2 regions of the Lysinibacillus sp. FSL K6-0102 genome follow, and region 2 is predicted to be linked to the other one. Evidence: predicted binding sites of a transcription regulator. Region 2 holds the regulator's gene; the other holds the start of a gene.
The links. The regulator CtsR, encoded in region 2, represses protease genes until heat stress. The targets are predictions, from matches to a motif close to ATGGTCAATAAAGGTCAAACA.
Positions count from the first base shown of each region.

Region 1 (5,676 bases), 700 kb from region 2:
TGAAGACTTACGAGGTCACTCCTTAGGGAATTTAATGCTTACAGCCCTTACTGATATTACTGGTGATTTCAATCATGCTATCAGTGAGATGGGAAAGGTTTTAAAAGTTCATGGTCGAGTTATTCCAGCAGCTAATAAAAAAATCACCTTACATGCTGTGCTTGAGGACGGTTCAATTATCGAGGGAGAATCAAAAATCCCGACAGCGACGAAACGCATTAATCGCGTTTTTTTAGTACCTGAAAATGTGCAACCGTTGCCAGAAGCTATTCGTGCAATACTTCGTGCAGACTATATTTTAATAGGACCAGGAAGCTTATATACAAGTATTATTCCGAATTTGCTTGTTAAGGAAATAGGTGAAGCAGTTGTTAAGGCTAAAGGAAGAAAAATATATGTTTGTAATTTAATGACACAAAAGGGTGAAACCATTTCTTATACAGCAGGCGATCATGTAACAGCCATACATAAGCATGTTGGCCATGATTTTATCGATTCCATTTTAGTAAATGATGAAGAACTCCCTAACCCTGTAAAAGAACTGTATAAAGAAGAAAGAGCGGAACCAGTAACATTTGACGTAGCAAAGCTTGAAAGTATGGGTTTAGAAGTTATCAAACGAGACATTGCTACAATTCGACCTGATGGAACGGTTCGACATAATGCTACAAATGTTGCAGAATGGCTGGTAGATTATGCTGATATTTACCATCAAAAAGTAAGAGGACCAATAATAGAAACATAATGGCTTTATTGTATATGGTAAGATGAACATATACATAGAAATCATGATTGAAAGGGGGGCGTGATATGTCTTTTGCTTCTGAAACAAAAAAAGAATTGACACAAATAGAAGCGGACAATCATTGTATGAAAGCAGAAGTTTCTGCCCTAATTCGTATGAATGGTTCATTATCCTTTGCAAATAAACAACTAAGCTTAGACGTGCAAACCGAAAACGCTGCAATTGCCAGAAGACTATATACGATTATGAAAAAATTGTATCCGTACAATGTTGAATTACTTGTTCGTAAGAAAATGCGATTGAAAAAAAATAATGTGTATATATGCCGTGTAAGAGAAGGAGCGCGTGAGCTATTAATTGATTTAGAAATCATCTCAGACGACTTTCAATTTAACCATACTATCTCAAGAAAGCTCATTCAAAAGAGCGGCCAAAAAAGAGCTTATTTAAGAGGAGCCTTTTTAGCAGGAGGTTCCGTCAATAATCCAGAAACATCGGCTTATCATTTAGAGGTTTATTCTTTATATAAAGAACATGGTGAGGCATTAATGGATTTGATGAATGAATTTGAACTCAATGCCAAAACAATTGAACGTAAAAAAGGCTTTGTAACTTACTTAAAAGAAGCAGAAAAAATTTCAGATTTCCTTAATATTGTTGGAGCGCATCAGGCTATGATGAAATTTGAAGATGTTCGGATTTTGCGAGATATGCGTAATAGTGTCAACCGTATTGTGAACTGTGAAACTGCCAATTTAAATAAAACCATTGGAGCAGCATTACGGCAGGTTGAGAATATTCGATTTATTGAAAATTCAATTGGTCTTGATCAACTACCGGAGAAGCTTCGTGAAATAGCACGTCTCCGTGTTGAATACCAAGATGTGACATTAAAAGAGCTTGGTGAAATGGTATCTAGTGGAACGGTTAGTAAATCAGGTGTTAACCATCGATTGAGAAAAATTGATGAGATTGCGGATGCATTAAGGCGTGGTGAAAAAATAGGTGGTTAAGTTATCATACTTTTCAGGTATGAATGTCATGCTAATCGCTTATTGTTCTTTTGCCAGTAAGTAAGGTAAGATAAAACTAATAGACGAACGGTAGTGAAGGGGAGTTTTGAGAATGATTGAGAGAAGAGTCCAGGTTAAATTAAAATTAGGACTACAAGCTAGACAAGCAGCACTATTTGTGCAAGAAGCAAATCGTTTTAGTGCTGATATCTTTCTAGAAAAAGATGAGAAAAAAGTAAATGCCAAATCCATTATGGGTGTTATGAGCTTAGCAGTTGCTAAAGGTACCGAAGTGACTTTAAGCAGTGAAGGTAACGATGCTGAGCAAGCGGTTACAGCATTGGCAACAATTATTGAAAATGAAGATTAACATTCATTAAATACAAAAGGCATCACAGAGCAATTCTGTGATGCCTTCTATTTTTTATTTATTATCGCTACGGTGCATAATATGATCGATTAAACCGTATTCTTTTGCACGTTCAGCAGTCATGAAGTTATCACGATCTGTGTCTCTTGCAATGACTTCAAGTGGTTGACCAGTGCGTTCAGATAAAATGCCATTTAATTTCTCACGTAAGAATAGAATACGTTTAGCAGCAATTTCAATTTCTGTCGCTTGACCTTGTGCACCACCTAGTGGTTGGTGAATCATGACTTCAGCATTTGGTAAGGCAAAACGTTTACCGGGTTCTCCAGCTGCAAGTAGGAAAGCACCCATTGATGCAGCCATACCAATACAAATTGTTTGTACCTGTGGTTTAATGATTTGCATTGTGTCATAGATAGCCATACCAGCCGTAATGGATCCGCCAGGTGAGTTAATATAAAGAGAGATATCTTTATCTGGATCTTCTGCTTGTAGGAAAAGAAGCTGAGCGACAATGGAGTTAGCAACATTGTCATCAATAGCACTTCCTAAAAGGATAATACGGTCTTTAAGTAGACGTGAATAAATGTCATATGCACGCTCACCACGACTAGTTTGTTCAATAACTGTAGGAATTAAATTCATGTTAAATCCTCCTTAAAAAGCTAAATTCGAATACCTTTGCTGAAAATTTTCCTTTGTATTTCAGCTGTATCCTTATCATACACATTATAGTCAGGGAAGGTCAAATATTAACCCTGCTAAAGTGAAATTAAAAAAAATAAATTGTTTTTGCATTCTATGGTTGAATTATATAGGATAGGCTTGTATAATGATTAAGGTTATAAGGTTTAAAGTACAGGACACTATTTTGCAGGTATGCTTCAAAAATGAGGGTTATCTACATCATGCTTTTCGTAAGCCTAGAGTGAGTACTTTTTTTTTGTGTCTTTTGCCCTCGTGGTGTAATGGATAACACGTAAGATTCCGGTTCTTGCACTGGGGGTTCGATTCCCTCCGAGGGCGCCATTTTACTGATCAATTGATATACTGTTATAGCTCATCTCCTAATAAGTAGTTTAGCAGCCTGCTTACTGGAGATCGAGAGGAAGAATAAAGGGAATACTGTCCTAGTTGGCATTATTCCCCTATTTATTCCTTTCAAACCTTCAAAAAAGCAACAACTCCAAATTATTTTTTAGTGAACATACTGTACGTGAGACTAGTAATAGTCGAAAAAAAAGAATCCTATCTGAGGGGATTCTTTTTTTTTGCCTAAATTTATCGAAATTTGGCATGGTTCTTATTGTATATATATTAGTTTTAGGTTAATTTTCTTGTTATTTATACATGTTTTTTCAAATTATATGAATTTATTATAAATTTATATGAAAAAATATTTAATTTTATGCGAAAAGTTGTTGTCTAAATACTATAATGTTAATATAATTGACCTAATAGTCTAACATTTCCGAATTGCGAAAAATAATACGTAATTCGGAAAATTATCGAACTAGGGGGAAATACAATGAAAAAAACAGGTTGGATGTTACTGATGATTATTGCAGCTTTAACATTAGCACTTGCAGGTTGTGGTACAAAAGATGATGCATCTTCAGGTAGCTCATCTTCAGAAGATGGTGGAGATGGCAAAAAAGTTTACAAAGTAGGTACTGAGGCAACTTTTGCACCATTTGAATCTGTTGACGATTCAGGGAAAATTGTAGGGATTGATGTCGATATTCTACAAGCTATCGCAGATGAGATGGACTTTGAGGTTGAGTGGAATAATATTGGATGGGAGCCAGTGTTCCAAACAATTAAGAACGGTGAAACAGATATCGGTGCTTCTGGAATCACAATTACGGAAGAGCGTAAAGAATCATTTGATTTTACAGAACCGTATTATGAGTCTCAGTTATTAATTGTTGTGAAAGAAGATTCAAAGATTAAATCTCTTGATGAATTAAAAGATAAAAAAGTATCTGTACAAATCAATGCAACTGGTCATATGGCAGCGAAAAAGCTACAAGGGGAAGCAAGTACAAATATTATGGCTTTTGAAAGTCAGCCAATCGCTATCCAAGAGATGCTAAATGGTAATGTTGATGCAGCTATCGGAGATAATGCAGTAGTTTATGAATATATCAAAGCTCACCCAGATCAAAAACTAAAAGTAATTGAAGATGATGCATTCGAAAAAGAATACTATGGCTTCATGGTTCAAAAAGGGAATAAAGAATTGCTAGATAAATTAAACGAAGGTCTTAAAAAGATTAAAGAAAACGGTAAATTAAAAGAAATTACAGGCATTGATTTTCAATAAAAATGAATGAAATGATGCTACTAACATAGTAACTGTGCTAACAGCTCATTTATTAATTGTAATTTAAAGGGGAATGGGGTTTTCGGATGGACATCTTTGACTTACGCTGGGACATTGTCTGGAACTACCGAGATATGTTTATACGAGGTATTGGCGTAACACTTATTTTGACACTTAGTGGTTATTTTGGCGGTATTCTATTAGGACTATTTTTAGGCCTTGGAAAATTATCGAGTAAAAAATGGATTTATTGGCCATCTAAACTATATATCGATTTATTCCGTGGAACACCGATGCTTGTACAAATCTTGTTAATTCACTTAGCAGTTATTCCAACAATTTTTGGTCATTCTTTAGGTTATATGGTATCAGGGATTACAGCGCTTATTTTAAACTGTGCTGCTTATAATGCGGAAATTTTCCGTGCAGGGATTCAAAGTATTGCAAAAGGGCAAATGGAGGCTGCTCGCTCTCTTGGATTAACGCATAACCAAGCGATGCGTAAGGTCATTTTACCTCAAGCATTTAGACGTATGATTCCGCCATTGGGCAATGAATTTATTGCATTATTAAAAGATTCTTCACTCGTAACTGTAATTGCAGCACCAGATATTTTATACGCTAGTAAGGTCGTAGCTGGTGCAAGCTTCCGCTTCTGGGAACCGTATATCGTTGCAGCATTATTATATTTAGTGTTGACATATGGTGTAACGAAGATTGTAGCATTTATCGAGAAACGATTTAGCAATAGCTATGTCCCTCGTAAAGCTAAGGTAGAAGGGCGGGAAGCTAGATGATAAAAATTGAAAACCTACACAAATACTTTGGCAAGCTTGAAGTATTAAAAGGAATCGATTATGAAATTCAAGAAAAACAAGTTGTCTGTGTTATTGGGCCGTCTGGTTCAGGAAAAAGTACATTTCTCCGTTGCATCAATATGTTAGAAGAAGTAACGGATGGTGCTATTTATATTGAAAATGTAAAAATTAATGATCCTAAAACGAATATCAATGAAATTCGCGCTGAAGTGGGTATGGTGTTTCAACAATTTAACTTATTCCCGCATATGACAGTTATCGATAATGTCACGATGGCACCTATGCAAATTCGTAAAATGAATCGTACAGACGCAGAAGCTTTAGGACATGAGCTATTAAAAAAGGTCGGGCTCGACAGCAAGGCCTATAATTATCCTGAGCAGCTATCAGGTGGTCAGCAACAA
Region 1 is NZ_JBBOPH010000001.1:3,961,217-3,966,892, reverse strand. Features, by position in the region: gene NYE73_RS20155 (gluconeogenesis factor YvcK family protein) at 1-745, shown strand, start outside; gene whiA (DNA-binding protein WhiA) at 811-1,758, shown strand; gene NYE73_RS20145 (HPr family phosphocarrier protein) at 1,871-2,128, shown strand; gene clpP (ATP-dependent Clp endopeptidase proteolytic subunit ClpP) at 2,183-2,773, opposite strand; tRNA gene NYE73_RS20135 (tRNA-Arg) at 3,083-3,157, shown strand; gene NYE73_RS20130 (basic amino acid ABC transporter substrate-binding protein) at 3,657-4,454, shown strand; gene NYE73_RS20125 (amino acid ABC transporter permease) at 4,541-5,251, shown strand; gene NYE73_RS20120 (amino acid ABC transporter ATP-binding protein) at 5,248-5,676, shown strand, end outside.
Region 1: clpP (ATP-dependent Clp endopeptidase proteolytic subunit ClpP) is a predicted target of CtsR. The motif match lies at 2,860-2,880, and genes of this name have one in related genera.

Region 2 (5,676 bases):
CTGCTGTAAGCTCTCGATTAGATTCAACCATCTCTGTTAGCTTAAGTAGATGGTCGTAGATATCTCCAAAATAAGCTCTCTCCGATTTTTTTAGTGAGAAACGGTAAGAATTGAGAATGCGATATAAGAGATCACGCATTGGTAAAATAGTACGTCTTAAGTCAAGCAAGTCACTACGGAACTCGAAGACAATTTTCATGGCATTTACATTACTTTGGTATGTAAGTTCACCTTCTAAAGCATTTAGATGATCTTCAATTTTATAAACGAGTGGAAAATAACTGTCAACAATTTTATCGATAGTTTGATACGTTAGGTATACAGTACCTCGCTCCCAATTCTTCGGTTGGTTTTCCAGCATCTTTTGCACCTTCTCTATCTCAGGGACAGAATTTTTATGGAAGGTTATGATGAATTTATTGGAGGCAAAAATATTAACCTCCTCCGCAGCTAACGTCTCTTCGTTTACCCGATGAATGACAAAGAAATGAAAATCATCATAAAAATCGAGCTTAGGACGCTGCAACCTCATTAAGCAATCTTCAATAGCGAGAGGGTGAAAGTGGAAAAATGTATCCAACAATGATTCCTCCTCGGCTGTAGGACAATTAAAATCAACCCAATACCATTCAAATTCTTGCTGATGTATCTCTTCTAATGGAAAATCCTTTAACAATTGTTGTTGCTTTGTAATGCCAATGGTGCTTATCACGGTTTTCACCTCAAATTATTTACTACAAAATAGTTAGCGCTCCTCTTTAAAGCATACCCAACCACCGAACAAAGTAGTGGCAAAAAATCTAGAAGGTTTAGTAAAACCCGCACTTTGTAAAAGTATTAAAATTTCTTCTTCACTCATAAAAGAAAGGGAACGAATGGATTTTTCCATCTCTGCTACATCGGATAAAGAAAGTCTAGTATGCTGTAGCCAATAAGAACGCCATAAATCAAATTGTAGTTCTGTTTCTAAAGAGCCTAGCTGACCATATTTTGAAACAAGGACAAATGGTGCTCCAGGTTTCAAATGTCTTGCTATTTCTGTTATTGTTTCGAGCTTTTCTTTATAATCATGAATAAAATGCAAGACGAGAACACAACTTGCCGCATCATACTGAGTAGAGGGCAGCGAAGCATCAAGTATTGTAGCCTGATGGAATGACATATCATTAGGAAGAGTGAGTAAACGCTCTTTAGCTATAGTAAGCATGGATTCTGATGGATCAATGCCAGTGAATGACCAGTGAGGTCTTCCTTCTGCAAGCTGTATAATTTCATTGCCACTTCCTGCTCCCACGACTAGCATGTTAGCATTTTCTGATAGCCTAGAATGATAAAAAGTTTGTATTAAACGTAGCATGGCATCATAACTAGGCAATGTACGGCGAATACCCTTTTCATATTCATTTGCTAATGTGTTGTTAAATTCCAACGCTCCTCACAGCCTTTCAAAAAAATTTTAAAAAATCTTTCTTAATGTGAAACTATTGCGGGTATAGTTCCGTAAATAGTAGTACATAAAACATAGAATAAAGTTCAAAGAAAGGGTTGATATATATGGAGACTAAATGGTCTAAAGTAATCATACACGCAAGTGCATTTTTTGCGCCATGGTTAGTGCCCATTATTTTCTTTTTAATTAGTTCGGATGAGGAAGTAAAGGCAATTTCTATTCAAGCACTACTATTCCAAATTGTCATGGGTGTTTTAATCGCTATCTCTGTTGGTTTAAGCTTTGTCCTTATTGGCTTACCATTTTTAATCATTTTCGGCATTATGGTATTTGTGGTACCGATCATCGGTATCGTAAAAGCATTGTCTGATGAACCTTGGCGTTATCCAATTGTTGGTCGCTGGGTATAATTTTCATAGACGCAAGTATATGCTAGTTGCATATGCTTGCGTTTTTTCTATGACGAATAAGGGTACATTAGGTGTATAAGGAAATTATTAAACCGTAAACAAATGATCGAAAAAGGGCTCTTTTCGGCTCTTAAAAAGCCTTTTTCAAGACTTTCCACTTTTCTATGGGCGAAATCATTGCAATTTTTTTCAAGCGTTTTGTATAATATACTCAAAGAAAGTCAAAGATAGTCAAAGTCAGTGAAGCAAGCGAGGTGTATTCCTAAAATGCGTAATATATCAGACATCATAGAGGGTTACTTAAAGCAAGTACTTGAATTAGGTGGAGAAGGGCATATTGAAATTAAACGTAGTGAAATCGCTGATAAATTTCAATGTGTACCATCACAAATAAATTATGTTATTAATACAAGATTTACTGCCGAGCGGGGTTACCTTGTTGAGAGCAAACGTGGTGGTGGTGGATACATTCGAATTTTACGTGTCCGCGCGAATTCACAGATTGATTTAATCGACGATGTTCTCAGGCAAATTGAAGGTGGGGCATCACAAACAATGGCAGAAGATTTGGTTTATCGACTCATTGATGAGCAGGTAATTTCCAAGCGAGAAGCGAAATTAATGTTAGCAGCAATTGATCGCTCCACGATCGACTTGCATCTCCCATTAAGAGATGTCATTCGATCAAAAATATTGCGAGCAATGCTGACAACAATAAAATATGAACAACAAAAATAGTGAGGTGATGGAAATGATATGCGAACATTGTAAACAACGTAATGCGACAGTTACAGTAACACAAGTTCAAAGTGGGCAAAAAGTAGAGCATCATTATTGTGACGTCTGCGCCTCACAATTCCATCCATTTCATGCAGAGTTTAAACAAGAGCCAGTATCTATTCAACAGTTATTGTCTAACTGGTTTGGCTCTCCTACATGGCAAAAGGTGGGGGAAAAACAACAGGTACAACCACAACAGCAAACATGCCCACAATGTGGATTTTCGTATAAGCAGTTTTTAAAAGAAGGAAAATTCGGGTGCCCAAGCTGTTATGACACATTTGGAGATCATTTGCCAAAGCTTTTTAATCGTATTCAGGCAGGTCCACAACACATTGGAAAAATGCCTGGTGCTCGCAGTAATGTGTATGTTATTAAAAAGCAAATAGAAGATATCCGCAAGCGTATGAAATCCGCCGTAGATGAGGAACAGTTTGAAGAAGCGGCGAAGCTACGTGATGAAGTTAAAGAGCTAGAGAAGCATCTACAATTTGAAGGTGGTGATGTGACATGATGATTGAATCATTTTTAGAGCGTGCGACACCAACTTGGATGCATATCAAAGATGATTACTCAGATATCGTCATTAGTACACGGATCCGCCTTGCACGAAATTTAGATGGCTATCGTTTTCCATTAGCGTTTTCAGAAAATGAGGCACTGCAAGTGGAACAGGCCGTTACACATGCTGTCAGCGATAGCCCAACGCTTCAAAATGATTATGCTTATTTTGCTATAAAGGATTTAACCCCTTTACAGCGTCAAATTCTTGTAGAAAAGCATTTGATTAGCCCGCAACTGGCTAAAAAAGAGCAAGTGGGCTCTATACTACTCTCTGAAGACGAATCCGTTAGCATTATGGTGAATGAAGAGGATCATTTACGCATTCAATGTATGACAGCAAGTTTTCAACTTCAAAGTGCTTATGAACAAGCAAATAAGATTGATCGTATCCTAGAGAAAGTATTACCGTATGCTTTTCGAGATACTTTTGGTTATTTAACAAGCTGTCCAACGAATATTGGTACGGGTCTACGAGCATCCGTCATGATGCATTTACCCGCTCTTACATTAACTGGGCAAATGAATCAAATTATAAATGCCATGACACGCTTAGGAATGACTGTAAGAGGTATATATGGTGAAGGAAGCGAAAATTTAGGGAATGTTTATCAAGTGTCTAACCAAATTACACTTGGGAAGACAGAGGAAGATATTTTAGCAGATATACAAAGCGTCGCTGAAAAGATTATTCAAAAAGAGCGGCATGCAAGAGGTAAATTAATGGAAAAGGCAGAGCTTGCGCTAGAAGATCGCGTATATCGAGCTTTAGGTACCCTTACACATGCAAGAATTTTAACAAGTGAGGAAGCTGCTACTTGCCTATCTAATGTTCGTTTAGGAGTAGATTTACAATTGATTGATGGTATACAAACAACGACCTTAAATGAATGTGTTGTTAGTATGCAACCAGGTTTTTTACAGCACTATGCAGGTGAGGCATTACCACCTGCTGAGCGGGATCGTGTACGAGCGGAGATGCTTCGTGAGACATTATCTCAAGAACATGCGAATAAGCCTATAAATGGGGAAAAAGGAGAGGATTTATATGATGTTTAATCGTTTTACACAACGCGCGCAAAAAGTATTACAGCTTGCTCAGGAAGAGGCTATTCGTTGGAAGCACGAATCAATCGGTACAGAGCATATTCTATTAGGGCTTATACGTGAAGGCGGCGGTATTGCTGCGAAAGCGTTAGAAGCCATTGATATTAGTCCTCAAATGATTGAAGCTGGCATTGAAGAATTAGTTGGTAAGGGCAAAGAAGATGTCGGTCCAATCGTTCATTATACACCAAGAGCTAAAAAAGTAATTGAATTATCTGTTGATGAGTCACGTAAACTAGGTCACTCCTATATCGGTACAGAGCATCTATTATTGGCGCTTATACGTGAGGGTGAGGGCGTGGCAGCTCGCGTTTTAAACAATGCGGGAGTCGGTTTAAATAAAGCTCGCCAGCAAGTATTATTGCTATTAGGTAATAATGATAATGCACAATCTGGTCAACAAGCAGCCCAAGCTGCCAATACACCAACATTAGATAGTCTAGCACGTGATTTAACACAAATTGCACGTGAAGGTACTTTAGACCCTGTTATTGGCCGAAGCAAGGAAATTACACGAGTTATTGAAGTTTTATCGCGTCGTACGAAAAATAACCCTGTATTGATTGGTGAGCCAGGTGTTGGTAAAACAGCGATTGCTGAAGGATTGGCACAGCAAATTATTAATAACGAAGTGCCAGAAATCCTTCGTGACAAACGTGTAATGACACTAGATATGGGGACAGTTGTTGCAGGTACAAAATATCGTGGAGAATTTGAAGATCGTTTGAAAAAAGTGATGGATGAAATTCGCCAAGCAGGCAACATCATTTTATTTATTGACGAATTGCATACATTAATTGGTGCGGGTGGTGCTGAAGGTGCGATTGATGCATCAAATATCTTAAAACCATCTTTAGCACGTGGGGAGCTTCAATGTATTGGTGCCACAACACTTGATGAGTACCGCAAGTACATTGAAAAGGATGCGGCCTTAGAGCGTCGTTTCCAACCAATCCAAGTGGATGAGCCGACAGTGGAAGAGGCTATTCTAATTATTCAAGGCTTACGCGATCGTTATGAAGCGCATCACCGTGTGAAAATTACAGATGAAGCCATTGAAGCAGCGGCAAAAATGAGTGATAGATATATTTCTGATCGATTCTTACCAGATAAAGCGATTGACTTAATCGATGAAGCAGGTTCTAAAGTACGCTTACGCTCATTCGCAGTACCACCAAACTTAAAGGCGCTTGAGGATAAGCTTGAAAATGTTCGTTCTGAAAAAAATGCAGCCGTATCAGGTCAAGAATTTGAAAAAGCAGCAGCGCTAAGAGATACAGAGCAAAAGCTGAAGGATGAAATTGAAGCTACTCGAAAAAATTGGAAAGAAGAGCAAGGTAAAGCCGAATCTAAAGTGACTGTGGATGA
Region 2 is NZ_JBBOPH010000001.1:4,665,211-4,670,886, reverse strand. Features, by position in the region: gene corA (magnesium/cobalt transporter CorA) at 1-712, opposite strand, end outside; gene NYE73_RS23785 (class I SAM-dependent methyltransferase) at 746-1,429, opposite strand; gene NYE73_RS23780 (DUF4870 domain-containing protein) at 1,555-1,860, shown strand; gene NYE73_RS23775 (CtsR family transcriptional regulator) at 2,128-2,598, shown strand; gene NYE73_RS23770 (UvrB/UvrC motif-containing protein) at 2,612-3,154, shown strand; gene NYE73_RS23765 (protein arginine kinase) at 3,151-4,260, shown strand; gene NYE73_RS23760 (ATP-dependent Clp protease ATP-binding subunit) at 4,250-5,676, shown strand, end outside.